Regions from separate parts of the Bacillus sp. CGMCC 1.16607 genome, predicted to be linked through region 2. Evidence: predicted binding sites of a transcription regulator. Region 2 holds the regulator's gene; the other holds the start of a gene.

Region 1 (7,543 bases), on a different contig from region 2:
GAGGTAATATTTTTATATACTTTTTCATTCCTGTTAAATCACCCGTGTAAACCGCGTTAGAATAACTTTCGATTGCTTTCTTCACCATTACTTCTTGGCTATTCCTGTTCGACTTATTTGATAAATCCACATAGCCTGGACCTGTTATTCCCTTAACAATTTTCCAATGTCCATCCTTCTTTATAACAGGTGAAGTGCTGATATATATTCTATCTTTATACGTAGATTCGATAGATACTAAAACCACACTGTCATTTATTATGGTTAGATCGGTAATTTTAGCCTGTTTTAGAGGTTGATCTTTACAAAGACTTATGTAAAAATCCCTCTGATTACTCATTTTGGTTGTATATTCTGAGTATTTTAGCATATCATCAACATTACAACTTTTTTGAGCTTTTAAGAAATTAATTACGGTGCTTAGGGCATCCTCTCTTACGGAAGCATTTACACCTGTGCTAAGGTTAGTGCTGCTAAATAGTAGTAAAAAAACTAAAATAAAAGTTAGTTTACCAAGAAAATAAAAGTTGCTGTCATTATTTTTTTGCATTTACTATACTCCTCACATATATTTTTTAATCCCCTTTAATATTTACATTAAAAATAAGACTATTCTTAATATCAGTTTGTTGCCGTACTAACAGATGGAATGTTCAGATAAGGGAGCTTATTCTTAATAAACTAAAGGTCAGAATACCTTAATAAAGCTGTGTGGATAAAGAAGTGAAAAATAATACAGTACGTGGGAGAGTATGGATAAACAAAAGACTTTATTTTATGGATTTATAGTAATTTTTGTTTTGATGGTGTTAACCATCCCCAATTTTTTCTTTATACGTTATAGAGAAGATAGCAGTAATATTTTTATTTGCCATTTGTGGGATTCGATTAATTCTAGACTTGTTTCGGATTTTCAAAAAATGAATTTATTACGTACAAGGCGATTCTTCAATATATGAAGGATCGTTTTTTCCATTTCAAGTAATGGGCGTGTTTTCACGAACATATTTTGTTTTATTAATAAATATCCTTAGTAATATAGTTGTAGAAAAGAGGGGAGGAGCCTTGCGTAAATGAAATTAGTTTATAAACTACGATTCATTTAAAGATAAGATTTCAAATGACAAAATCGAAAAGGGGTGGAGACAATGGCTAAAGTAGGAAAAGATGATTTTGTAAAGGGTATGGTACCACACCATAATCATGGCTCTGTTGATTATACTTCGATGGAGGCAGGGCATGTTCATCAGTGTTTAGATGTTACTTCTCCTGCCATTCCCACTCAAGACGATAGCCATATTCATTATACGGAAGGATATGTGCTCTTTGAAAACGGGCATACTCATCATTATAAAGCTTATTCAGGACCCCCTATTCCAGTGGGAAATGGAATGCATGTTCATTATTATGATTTTTACACAACAGAAGACGATGGACATAGACACCATATTAAAGGAGTTGACCAGCCAGCTCCAGGTAATAAGTAGAAAATAAAATAATTCTATATTTAGCAATAAACCAGCAAACCAACCTAACTTTTGATAGGTTGGTTATTTATTTTTACTTATCAGTAAAAGTAGGTGGTCTCTATTTAGAAACTATAGGGGCAAGTATGTGGCTTAAGAGGGAATTTCCGATTTGGTCATTGAATATGTATTTACCATGTAAAGGAAATAGCATTGGGGGAAATACGTATGTTTTTTGATATAATTGGATTTATTGGTATTTATCTATTGCCTTTAATTTGTATTATCTTTGTTGTGAAAAGCGTGGATTTAGCCAAACAGATAAAAAATGGAGATACAAATACTGAGAATAATACTACTTGGGTTGCAATTACATTTACAATTATTGTCTATACACTCGTTACCTTTAGTTGGATGAGCTAACGACGAGCGTTTCTGCAATAATAGTAACGCATTTTAATTTGGACAGGTCAATAATTTAAGAGGTATTAAAATAGAACATAATACCGAAAAAACAAGCACTTTAAAAGAAGGAAAGATACTCCCCAAAGGGATATGTTGTTACTTTTAATATGTATTTTGGTGAAGTTGCTACACTCGAATCAAGTGAAAAATTAAAGGTGCTATTAAAAGCAATGAAACTTTTATAAATCATAAGGAACTAAAGATTAGCTGATCTTCAATAACTTTCAATCCGATAAAGCCGAAAGCATACATGATTTTTTTCATTCGGATGTATATTTTAGGTTTATTTATTTTAGTAGGGAACTAGGAGGAAGTTAAATTCAATAAGAATATTCATATAAAGAAGGTCTTTCAATTCTTTTACAGAATATACGATTGCATCATTTGTTAAAGGAACTAACGAGAGCTTTTGTTTCAGATTGATTACACGTCACGATAAAGAATTTTATGAATAATGCCAATTAGGAGAAAAAAACTTACGGAGGTGATTCTTCAATAACGAAGGTCGACGTTTCCTATTAAAGTAAGGGGCAGGATACTCCATTAATATTTTTGGATATTTATGGTAATGCGTAATTTAAAGGAGGGATAGAAATAGTGAATTTATTATTACTCTTTGGGTTAATTGTATTAGTATTAGTTAGCTTATTAAGCAGCCAACACCACACTACCCTGCCTATCTGTACTACCAACGACAGCGAGGTAGCATGTGAGTGGGTCTAATCCCATTTGTACTGCTGCAACACTGGCGTAAAAACTTTTTAAGTCTATACAAAGTATTTTTTGCTCTGGAAATCGACTATAATCAATCTTTATAATTTAGACACCATTGTCATTTTTTCTATATCAACGCATTTCTCTTCAAGGTCGGTCAGAATCAAAATTTTCTTTTCAAGCATATCTACTTTAACCACAATCCCAGAAGTATGATAAAAGTAGCCATAATCCCAAATTGTAATTTTGACTGGTATAGAGTAATCAAGTGAGTCCTTTTTGATGATCCCAATCTCTTCGAGTTCATGTTCATCCAAGAACGGTTTCTTCAGCTGTGATTCTTCCCGTTTCATTTGTTTAAGTATTTGGGTTTGTTTTGGCATAAAAAAACCATTCCATTTATTTTGCCTCTATCACGGATCACAACACCATCTACTTTTAGTCATATTATATACGAACATTTGTGCTGTTTTCAATTATTTTTAGAACCAATGTTCGTAATAAATTTTAAGGAAAACTGCGATAACATTAAGAAGGAATTAAAATTAAGTATTTTGAACTTTATGGTAAAATTAGTGTTAATAAGGAATATCTTGGGGATATTTAGATGAAGATTACTATGAGATGAGTCAGAGGGCTTATGAAATTGAAAAAAAGTAAATTTAGGTTGATTTGATTACAACCAATAAACTGTACCATCATTGACATATTTTTTACCACTGAGTGACAAAAAGTGTACCAATGAATGACAAACTGCTTACCACTACATACATTCTAGATATTAAAAGATTAAAAAACATTGTATTTTAATCAATATAGTTGTAGTTGTTATACATATTTGAATGATTTTCAATAAGGTCAATCTTCAAACGGACCATATTCTTGAATAAGAGATGGAATTATTCGAGAGTGAGCCGAAGCTCTATGTTATTTCATTAACGGGGAGTAAGAAGGATAAGAATTATATAAGGTAAAAATACATAAAAAGAACGTCCGATTGTGAATTATAAATTCTATGTATTTTAATAATGAATGAAAAAAACCGATTTTCCTTGTCTCAAGGAAAATCGGTTTTTTTCATTCATCTAATGAGCATTGAACTTCATTATAATTTGTAAGCTTGGAAAAAAGATCAATAAGTTGGTGTCGCTGCTCTTGAGTCAGATTCTTTATCAATATTTCTGCTGCTTCTTCTTCAAGCAATCGTACTTTTTTAATTTGCATTTGGGCCTTATCTGTCAGCTGTATCAAAGTAGCACGTCGGTCTAATGGATCAGGTAGACGGACAAGAAGTTCATCCTGTTCAAGCGCGTCTACAAAATCAGTAACCGTTCGGGCCTTAACTCCTAATTTGGCTGCTAACTCGTTCATTCGTATTTTCCCTACCTCGGAAACAGCAAGTAGAACGCGAAGTCTGGGTCCTGATATTTGAAACGGCATATCGAGATCTGAAATATGTGCTTCATATTCTCTCTGAATATAATGAGAAGTCTTAATTAAAGCATGGACAACTTCTACTGCTGATGCTTTTGAAGAATGTTGGTTTGTCATAAAAAATCCCCCTTGACACTTTAAAATATATCGAATAAACTCATAATGAGTGAACTCATGGTGAGTCAATTCATAGTGAGTAAACTCAGTTAATTTTAAATCAATATCCATTATTACCATTGTACCTTATAAAGGATATTGAAAAAACAAATATACTGGGGGAATTATCTTGTTAATTATATCTATCGTTCTTCAAAGCCTGTTATCTCTAGTGTTCTTGATGACGGGGTTCATGAAGATAGCCGGTAATAAACAGCAAGTTGAAACATTCAAGCACCTCAACCTACCTCAATGGTTCCGAGTGGTTACTGGTTGGGTACAACTAGTTGGGGTAGCTGGTTTAGCTATCGGTTTTTGGAATCCTGGAGTAACAGCATTAGCTGGGTTATGGCTTGCAATCACCATGCTTGGCGGAGTGATTACTCATGTTAGGGCAAAAGATCGTATCAGTCAGGCAATTCCGGCGTTCATACTGGCGATACTGGCAACTATTATTACTATTATTAACTTATCTGACCTGCTGAACATGTTTTCATGAAAGAGTCTGATAATTACTTAATGGATTAAGAAGAAGTGAATACTGTACCCGTGCTTGCCAAATAGTAACTGTATACCAGCACTTGAATAGGAGAAGGATATCGTATGTCAGTAAAAACAAAAAATAACAATGAAGCATTCTCCATTAAAACCATCATAGGACCACTACTAGCTGTCATTGTTGGTATGATAATGGTAATTCTTGATAGTACGGCTATGAATGTTGCCTTGCCTGGAATAGTGAAAGATTTTAAATCTGATGTTTCGACCATGCAATGGTCCATAACAGGTTATACGCTCGCATTATCAGCTGTCATTCCTTTAGCTGGTTGGATGACTGACCGATTTGGGGCAAAAAGGATATTTTTAATTACAATCGCCTTGTTTACACTTGGTTCTGTTCTATGCTCTGTTGCACGAAACCCTGAACAGCTTATCCTCTATCGGGTTATTCAAGGGCTGGGGGGAGGAATGGTAGCGCCAATTGGAATGACAATTATTTTCAGACTTGCTCCTTCGGATAAAATAGGGGCTGTTATGGGAACACTTGGGGTTCCAATGCTATTAGCACCTGCACTAGGGCCTGTTTTAGCAGGATATCTTGTAGAATACGTTACTTGGCATTGGATATTCCTTATTAATTTGCCAATCGGTATTATTGCAATTTTGGTTGGACTGAAATTTTTACCGAAAGTTGAACGAAAGACCGTTGCATCCCTTGATTATTTAGGAATCATATTTGCACCTATCGCATTCGCAATGCTAGCCTATGGAGTGAGTGAAGGGGGCAAAAGCTGGACTTCAACGGAAACTCTTACCGGATTAATTGTAGGTGGAGTTGCTCTCATTCTATTCATTATCGTCGAACTTCGTCAAAAGCAGCCTTTATTAGAGTTAAGAGTTTTTGGATCATCTGACTTTAGAAAAGGGATTGTGATTACATGGATTTCCCAAATCGCATTATTTGGGGTTATGATTATTGTCCCGTTATTTTTACAAACAGTAAGAGGTTACGGTGCATTAGATACTGGTTTAATTCTTCTCCCTCAAGCTCTAGCATCAGGTGTAATGATGCCAATCGGAGGGCGTTTATATGATAAAATAGGTGCTCGTCCTTTAGCTATAATAGGCTTGTCTATTATTACTGCAGCTCTAGTTATGCTTTCACGAATTTCTATGGATTCAACTACTGGATTTATCGTTACATGTTTAGTGATGATGGGAGCAGGAATGGGTCTATCCATGATGGCAATTAATACCCATGTTCTTCAATCCGCTCCAAAACATCTTGTAAGTCGCGTCACACCATTAACAACTGCAGCCCAACAAGTTATGGTTTCATTTGCAGTAGCAGGTATGACAGGGTTCCTAACTTCAAGAATTACTTATCATATGACAAAAATAGCTGATCCAATTGAAGCTACCGTTTCTGCCTATGGTAACACGTTCCTTCTAGCTGCAGGGATTGCATTAACAGGGGCGCTTTTAGGAACAATCCTAAGTAGACCAAAACAACAGCCGGAACATGCACAAGATGATGAAACAAAAGAAGCGAATGCAACAATGATGGCAGGACATTAAAAAGAAAACTGTGTGATCTTTCTATCTAATTAGTTGATCTTCCACAATTGGACGCTATTGTTGAAGATCATAAGCCTAATTCCTCGTTAAAAATAAGGAGGGATTAGGCTTTTTTGAACACACGGGAACACACGGGGACGGTTCTTCTGCTTCCAAACTACGCAAACAAAAGAACCTTCCCCGTGTTTTTTGATTACGGTATTTTTACCCTTAGCTGGTTGTTCTTTTCAGAGTAATAATGAAATAGATGAGATTCAATCGTCAGTGGAATAGGTTGATGCAATTGCTTGGAACGGAAATAAATATTATTATGATGAGGAAAAAACAGCGGAAATCACTGAAAACGAAATTGAATAAGAATTAGGTAAGATTTCTTTCGCGGTTACTGGAAGTAAGGAAGTTGATAATCCCAGTTATCAATTGAAAAATGGAGAAGCTACATTTGTAGGTAAAGGGTCAATTATTTATTCTATAAAAGGTGAAGAAATTGACTATTTATTTTTTCTCAAAATAAAGCTTATAAAGAAGTAGAATGAACAATAAGGAATAAATTGTAATCTTAAATTTCACCAAATCTTACAAAACTCCCTCAGTTTAATTCGTTTTTCTCACGAATGCTCGCTCATTCGCAGGATTTCATTTTAATTTGAACACAGATAATGGAGGAATAATCAGTGCTATGACTCGTTTTGTTAAATGAGGGCATGAGGAAATAGGGGACAAGTAAGGAATCCTATATACTACCAAAGATTATGCACGCATTCTCCACACAGCCCCTGGAGGCTTTCCCTCCCATGTCTCAACGGGTCGTAGCCCTCTCATTCCTTCGTCACGCCTATCCAAGGGGTGGAAGCTGGTTTTGCTAACGGAACCGGTCAGAGCCCTTTTGTTAAAGTACATCCGGTACTCCGCGCTTTTTTGAAATCCTACGAATAAGCCAATTTTCGTAAACAAAATCATATATTAATATCTGAAGCTGATAGTTTTTAGGCTGCATCTACTTCTTCAACTGGAAACAGTTTATCAGGGGCGTATTCTAATCCATTACGTGCCATCCCAACTAGCACTCTAGCTAATTTTCCACACAGTTTCATGATTGATTTAATCTTCTTTAATTTTTTCTCCTTTACATTCACTGAATGAAGGGCTTTGAAATCAGTATTATTCATAACTAAGGTCATGGTTGCCATGAATTTATATCGTCTAAGTCGTGAACTTCCACGTTTAGA
Region 2 (7,543 bases):
TTCTGGGAATTTCTCTTTGTACTGTTCAAATAATTCATTCCACTCTTTTTCCTTGTTCTGACCATTTTCTACAACTTTCTCTTTAAAATAGTCATATACTTCTTGTGGAATATGGAAATCCTCTTCGAAGGTCCATTGATAAGCTTCTTTCGTTAATTTCAATTCATCTGCACCTAACGGCTTACCATGTACATCTGATTTTCCAGACATATTAGGGGAACCGTAGCCAATTACCGTTTTTACTTCGATCATTGTTGGACGATTTAAGTCCTGTTTCGCCTCTTCTAGCGCTTGCGCTATTTCTTCTAAATTATTTCCATCTTCTACTTTTATATATTGCCATCCATAGGATTTGAATCGGTCAGCAACACTTTCCGAGAATGACTGAGACAAATCCCCATCTAATGAAATATCATTTGAATCGTATAACACTACTAATCGACCAAGTTTAAGATGACCTGCTAGTGATGCCGCCTCTGCGGATACACCCTCCATTAAGTCACCATCTCCGCAAATACTATATGTATAATGATTAATTAATTCATAACTCTCTTTATTATATACAGCAGCAACATGACGCTCAGCCATTGCCATACCAACAGCCATCGCGATACCTTGGCCTAATGGCCCTGTAGTAGCTTCTACACCAGCAGTATGTCTAAATTCTGGATGCCCTGGAGTTTTACTTCCCCATTGACGGAAATTCTTTATATCATCCATTGATAAATCGTAACCAGATAAATGTAATAAACTATATAGCAGCATGGACCCATGACCTGCCGATAAAACAAAACGATCACGATTGAACCAATTTGGATTTTTTGGATTATGATTCATAAAACGAGTCCATAATGTATAAGCCATTGGAGCTGCACCCATCGGCATTCCCGGATGACCTGAATTCGCTTTTTCAATTGCATCAATCGATAAAGTACGTATGGAAGCTACGGAAAGAGCATCAATCTTTTCAAACATAAAATACATTCCCTTCAAAGTAGATTAACTATAGATTTTAATTTTCAATATTAATATTAATGTGTCCATACTATTAATACAACCAAACGAATACTTAAATAGCAAAAAAAGCCACTTTGTAAATATTTTGTCACAAAGATGGCTTAAGTATGTGTGAGTTGGATAAAAGACAAAACCGTGTACTACTAGTGCAAAGGAGTATTCGATTTTAACTTTTTAATTTTATCTGGTGTTACATCATCACCTTTAGGATCAATGATCTTTACACCTGTTAAAGTTTTTAGCATGGAAGAACGAAATTGTTCAAGATATTCCCTGCGAAGCCTTGACTGCTCCTTCGCTTCAAGTTCTGTTAACCCAGTTGTTTTCGCTTTTCTTGCCAATTCATTGATGCGATCAATCCGTTCATTCGGAAGCATACTCAACCCATCTTTCTTTCTAAATATCATAACAGTAACCATCATTAAAATTACTACATGATATTACTAAAAAAAAAGCTTTTTGACAAGGCAAACGATCTATCCTTCTATCGAGTCTATATAATCCTGATATCTTCTATGAACAGTGGCTTTAGAAACGTTATGGCCAAATCCTCTTAAAGTTGCCGCTATTTCAGTGAAAGTTAAATTATTTTTCCGTAATCGTACAATTTCTTCTATTGGCACTTCAATTTTTTCACGACCAGCATGCAATCCCTGGTTTTTCAAATTCCTCTTAGGTTCAAAGCCGTTTTGAACAGCTCGTTTCATTCCTCTTTTAATTTTCAAATTATGAATTTTCCGCTGATATTCTTCTACAATTCCAACAATTTGTAATACCATGGAATCTGCTTCTGATAGTTGCAATTCCCCTTGATGAGAAACCGAAAGTAATTTTACATTTTCTTTTCTAATACAATGTAATAAAGCGATCTTTGTATTTCCACGCCCAAGACGAGTTTCATCTTGTATCAGAAGTGCACCGATTGAATCTTCTTTTATTAATCGTAATACTTCTATTATTCCTTCCCTTTCAAGTTCATATCCGCTTGCTTGGTCTCTAATAATAGAAACAATTTCATAGCCTTGAATTTCTGCTAATTTAATTAATTCTTCCTCTTGTCTTTTAAGTGAAGTTTCTTGGGTTACTTTATTCGTACTAACTCTACAATAAATAATCGCTTTCATTTTTTATTCACCTATTGCACTGGCTATTTCATTAGTTGATCCACTTGGAAAATTCTTAATTGGTAAAACAACTTGTTCACCTGGGGTTAGCTTTCTTTCATCCAACTCATTATGAGTAAGCATCCAGTTGACAAATTGCTTATTTGACAATCCACTTACAGTTGAATAACGACCTGCAATGTCCCAAAGTGTATCACCATGGTTAATCGTAATGATCATATTCTGCTCTTCCTTTAAATCAGATTTAAAGCTTAAAAATAAAGCAGTAAAACAGCTTATACTAATTAATAAAATCGTGTATGTATGTTTTGTCCAAATTTGCTTCATAAACTAACACCTCTTATAGAATATATGTTCTTATTTTCCTCAAATCGATTATATTACGAACATTTGTTTGTTGTCAACACATTAACGAACTTATGTTTGTATTAATTGGTAATACATGCTATAATCGAACTAACAAATTGACATGAGGTGCGTTATTATGACAAAGTTATCCAAGCGCCAACAAGATATACTGGCCTTTATTAAAGATGAAGTTCGCGCAAAAGGTTATCCTCCGTCTGTACGAGAGATTGGAGAAGCAGTAGGTCTTGCTTCTAGTTCGACTGTACATGGACATTTAGCACGACTTGAATCAAAGGGTTTAATAAGAAGAGACCCGACTAAACCGAGAGCAATCGAAATACTGGATTTAGAAACCTCTACTATACCTATGCAAAATGTCATCACAGTCCCTGTGATTGGAAAAGTAACAGCAGGACTTCCTATTACCGCGATTGAAAATGTCGAGGAATATTTTCCACTTCCAGCAAGTTTTGCACCAGCTGACGAAAATGTTTTTATGTTGGAAATTATGGGAGATAGCATGATAGAAGCAGGAATATTAGATGGGGACTATGTAGTTGTTAGACAGCAACCAACTGCCAACAATGGAGATATCGTTGTTGCTATGACCGATGAAGATGAAGCTACAGTCAAGAGGTTTTTTAAAGAAAAAGACTATTTCCGCCTACAACCTGAAAATTCGTCTTTAGAACCTATCCTACTTCAAAACGTCTCCATATTAGGTAAAGTAGTTGGCGTATTCAGAAATGTTCACTAGTAGAATTTAATCATAATTAAGGTGATTAAGATGATACGACTTTATTACAATCAATACAAAAAGTTTTTCTGGCTAATTTTATTTTTCCTTTTTTCTAGCGGCACCTTCAGCAATATGGTGAATGGAACTATATTTGAGGTTATCTTAAACGGCGCCTTAAGTCTGCTATCATTATTCATATTTATCTATCTCTTATTTACAACAAATGCAAATAATAAAGAATAAGAGAGTAAGTTAAATCTGTGATGTTTTATCAATTGATAAAGACCAGATTCTGAAATTAACATATCAGAATCCGGTCTTTATTTTTTAATACATATTCATATATTGATCGCGTTCCCATTGGTGAACGGTCGTTCTAAAAATATCCCACTCAATTTCTTTCGCTTCAACAAAGTGTTCAAGAATATGTTGACCTAGTGCGGAAGTAATTACCTCGTCTGCTTTCATTTTTGTTAAAGCTTCTGCTAATGTTGCAGGCAAATCAGTAATACCTGATTCTGCACGTTCTTCAGGAGTCATTACATAAATATTTCTATCCACAGGTGCTGGAGGTGTTAATTTGTTTTTAATTCCATCTAATCCTGCTTTTAAAAGAACCGCCATAGCAAGATATGGATTCGCTGCTGGATCTACACTTCGAACCTCAACCCGCGTACTCATTCCGCGTGATGCTGGAATACGAATTAATGGAGAACGGTTTTGTGCAGACCACGCTACATAACATGGTGCCTCATAACCTGGTACTAAACGCTTATATGAGTTAACTGTCGGATTTGTAACTGCTGTAAAGTTTTGCGCATGAGTTAAAATACCTGCGATAAATTGTTTTGCTGTTTCACTCATTTGTAAATCTGCGCTAGGGTCATAGAAAGCATTTTCTCCATTATTAAAAAGAGAAAGGTTGCAGTGCATTCCAGAACCTGCTACTCCATATAACGGTTTTGGCATAAAGGTTGCATGTAATCCGTGTTTTCGTGCAATTGTTTTAACAACTAATTTAAATGTTTGGATGTCGTCACAAGCTTTTAATGCATCAGCATATTTAAAATCGATTTCATGCTGACCAGGTGCTACTTCATGGTGAGAAGCTTCGACTTCAAAACCCATTTCTTCTAGTTCTAATACGATGTCACGACGGCAATTTTCGCCAAGGTCTGTTGGCGCTAAATCAAAATAGCCTCCATTATCATTCAATTCTAGGGTTGGTTCACCCTTTTCATCTAATTTAAATAGAAAGAACTCTGGCTCAGGTCCTAGGTTGAAATCCGTAAAGCCTAGATCATTCATTTCCTTTAAAATGCGTTTTAAATTGTTTCTTGGGTCTCCACCAAAAGGAGTCCCATCTGCATTGTGAATATCACAGATTAAACGTGCTACTTTTCCTTTTTCTGCAGTCCACGGGAAAACTACCCAAGTGTCGAGATCAGGGAATAAATACATGTCTGACTCTTCAATGCGTACGAAACCTTCAATTGAAGATCCGTCGAACATCATTTTGTTGTCTAACGCTTTATCTAATTGACTAATTGGTATTTCTACGTTTTTGATTGTTCCTAGAATATCAGTAAATTGTAAACGTACAAATTTAACATTACTTTCCCCTGCTAATCGCTTAATGTCTTCTCTTGTAAACTTCGCCATGTAGATTCCTCCTAAAATTAATGAAAAAATCGACCCATCTCACCCTTTCGAGGTGATGACTGGTTAAAACGTCCTGCTTGCATGAGTTCTTTACGTAAGATTTTCCGCAATTCCTCATTAGAAAGTTCTCTTTTTACTTTTTCTACTTCTTTCTTCACTTCTTGTGATAATTCATGGTGCTCCTGAACGGCAAATAGTTTTTTAATCCCCGCCATATTTACACCTTGATCAATTAGATCTTTTATTTCAAGGAGTTTATCAATATCATTTAAACAAAAAAGTCGTCTATTCCCATCTGTTCTTGCAGGAGATATTAACTTATGTTCTTCATAATATCGGATTTGTCTTGCCGTTAAATCGGTTAATTGCATTACAGTCCCGATTGGAAACAATGGCATCGAACGACGGATTTCCTTTTCGCTCATGACTAATCTCCTTTAGATTTTTATATTATTAGTATATGTCATGTTATAAAAAGTGTCAATATGATGTTAGGTTTTCTAACATGGAAATTTTTTAAGACATTTCAAATCTCAAAAAAATGAAAAAAGACAACTATTATAGTTGTCTTTTTTCATGTATGGTTATTAACCCATTTTCAATTAATCGATCTAACGCAATACAAATAGCCATTTTAACGTGAGAATAGGTTAATCCTCCTTGGACATACGCTACATAAGGAGGTCTTGTCGGACCATCAGCAGTCAATTCAATGCTGGCACCTTGTATAAATGTCCCAGCTGCCATGATCACATCATCCTCATATCCAGGCATATAGCTCGGATAAGGAGTGACATGAGAATTTATTGGAGAAGCAAATTGAATTGCTTGGCAAAATGCGACCATTTTATCTCGATCATCAAATTGTACGGATTGAATCAGATCTGTTCGCTTTGCATTCCATTTTGGATGTGAGTTCATACCTAATTTTTCAAGAATCGCTGCAGTGAATACAGCTCCTTTCAATGCCTGACCTACAACGTGAGGGGCAAGGAAGAAGCCTTGGTACATTTCTTGAAGACTATATAGAGATGCGCCTGCTTCCGCTCCGATACCAGGTGATGTCATCCGATAGGAACATGCTTCGACCCATTCTTTCTTTCCGACAATGTAGCCTCCTGTTTTAGCGATTCCACCCCCTGGGTTTTTTATAAGAGATCCTGCTATTAAATCTGCACCTACATGACAAGGCTCTAAATCCTCAACAAATTCCCCGTAGCAATTATCAACAAACACGATCATTTCAGGCTTGATTTCTTTGACAAAAGCTATCATTTCTTTTATTTCCTCGATGGTAAAAGAAGGCCTTGTTGCATACCCTTTCGATCGCTGAATACCGATCATTTTCGTGTTCGGCTTTATTTTTTTTGCCACTTCATTAAAATCTACTCCGCCTTTATCAGTGAGCTCAACACTTTGATACGAAATATTGTATTCCTTCAATGAGCCGACACCCGTTCCACGAATACCTACTATTTCTTCAAGCGTATCATAGGGCTTACCTGTAATATACAATAGCTCATCTCCAGGTCTTAACACCCCAAATAAAGCAATACTGATTGCATGTGTCCCAGAAATGATTTGTGGTCTAACTAAACCAGCTTCTCCACCAAAAACCTCTGCATATATTTTTTCTAACGTATCTCGTCCATTGTCATCATAGCCATAACCGGTTGTAGGGATGAAATGTGAATCGCTTACTTTATGATTTTGAAAACTTTTTAATACTCGAAATTGATTAGCGTCAATTCTTTTATCAATTTCATGATGAATGGATTGAATTTGTTTTTCAATGTCTGTTACAAGAGGCTGAAGTAGCCCTCCATTTTTTAAATGTTGAAACATGCTGTAACTCCAATCTAAACTTTATATTTTAATAATTGTCCACTAATTTGATGATCCACTAAGGCAAATCCTTTACATTTATATGTATCTAGGTCCTCATCATAAGATAGTTCCCTAAGAATGGATTCATTCTTTAAATGAGCAAGTAATTTACCTTCAGTCGAAGGTACATTCACAAAGTATGGCTCCATCATTCCAATCACTACCTCTTCAATCTTTCGCTTTAATTTAGCTATATCTTCTTGATTGAAGGCGCTGATTAAAATGGACTCTGTTTCTGCTGATGCAACAAAATCCGAATGCTGAAGATCTCTCTTATTATATACTGTTAACTGAGGAATTTGTTGTATTTTCAGTTCTTCTAGTAGTTTATGTACAGTTTGTTCTTGGCCATAGTAATCTTGATTTGACGAATCAACAACATGAAGTAATAAATCAGCTTCCTTGACTTCTTCTAAAGTCGAGCGAAAGGCTGCCACTAGAGTAGTAGGAAGGTCTTGAATAAATCCAACCGTATCCGTTAATAACGAAATATATCCGCTCGGTAGAATCAATTTTCGAGTCATAGGGTCCAGTGTAGCAAATAATTGATTTTCCTCAAAGGAATCCGCTTCAGATAAACGATTGAATAACGTTGACTTTCCTGCATTTGTATAGCCGACTAAAGCAATTTGAAAAGCTTTATTTTTCTTCCTTCTCTCCCGATAACGATCACGGTGTTGGACAATAACTCGGAGCTGTTCTTTAATTTCATCGATTCGGCGTCTAATATGGCGGCGATCAGATTCCAGTTTTGTTTCACCAGGAC

Evidence for each region. Region 2 encodes LexA, which represses DNA repair genes until DNA is damaged. Its sites were predicted from a motif close to CGAACATATGTTCG; they were not measured.
Region 1: ACFSO7_RS08955 (YolD-like family protein) is a predicted target of LexA. The motif match lies at 3,130-3,143, and genes of this name have one in related genera.

What each region holds. Positions count from the first base shown of each region.
Region 1 covers NZ_JBHUJX010000012.1:338,105-345,647, reverse strand. Annotated here, with positions in the region: gene ACFSO7_RS08975 (nuclear transport factor 2 family protein) at 1-550, opposite strand, end outside; gene ACFSO7_RS08970 (YmaF family protein) at 1,149-1,487, shown strand; gene ACFSO7_RS08965 (hypothetical protein) at 1,695-1,889, shown strand; partial or broken gene ACFSO7_RS08960 (UV damage repair protein UvrX) at 2,583-2,741, opposite strand; gene ACFSO7_RS08955 (YolD-like family protein) at 2,744-3,028, opposite strand; gene ACFSO7_RS08950 (MarR family winged helix-turn-helix transcriptional regulator) at 3,723-4,196, opposite strand; gene ACFSO7_RS08945 (DoxX family protein) at 4,366-4,734, shown strand; gene ACFSO7_RS08940 (MDR family MFS transporter) at 4,839-6,314, shown strand; partial or broken gene ACFSO7_RS24025 (IS110 family RNA-guided transposase) at 7,301-7,543, opposite strand, start outside.
Region 2 covers NZ_JBHUJX010000008.1:727,084-734,626, reverse strand. Annotated here, with positions in the region: gene tkt (transketolase) at 1-975, opposite strand, end outside; gene ACFSO7_RS06535 (DUF896 domain-containing protein) at 1,161-1,394, opposite strand; gene ACFSO7_RS06530 (YneB family resolvase-like protein) at 1,494-2,141, opposite strand; gene yneA (cell division suppressor protein YneA) at 2,145-2,468, opposite strand; gene lexA (transcriptional repressor LexA) at 2,626-3,246, shown strand; gene glnA (type I glutamate--ammonia ligase) at 3,556-4,890, opposite strand; gene ACFSO7_RS06510 (MerR family transcriptional regulator) at 4,908-5,315, opposite strand; gene ACFSO7_RS06505 (methionine gamma-lyase family protein) at 5,449-6,735, opposite strand; gene hflX (GTPase HflX) at 6,750-7,543, opposite strand, start outside.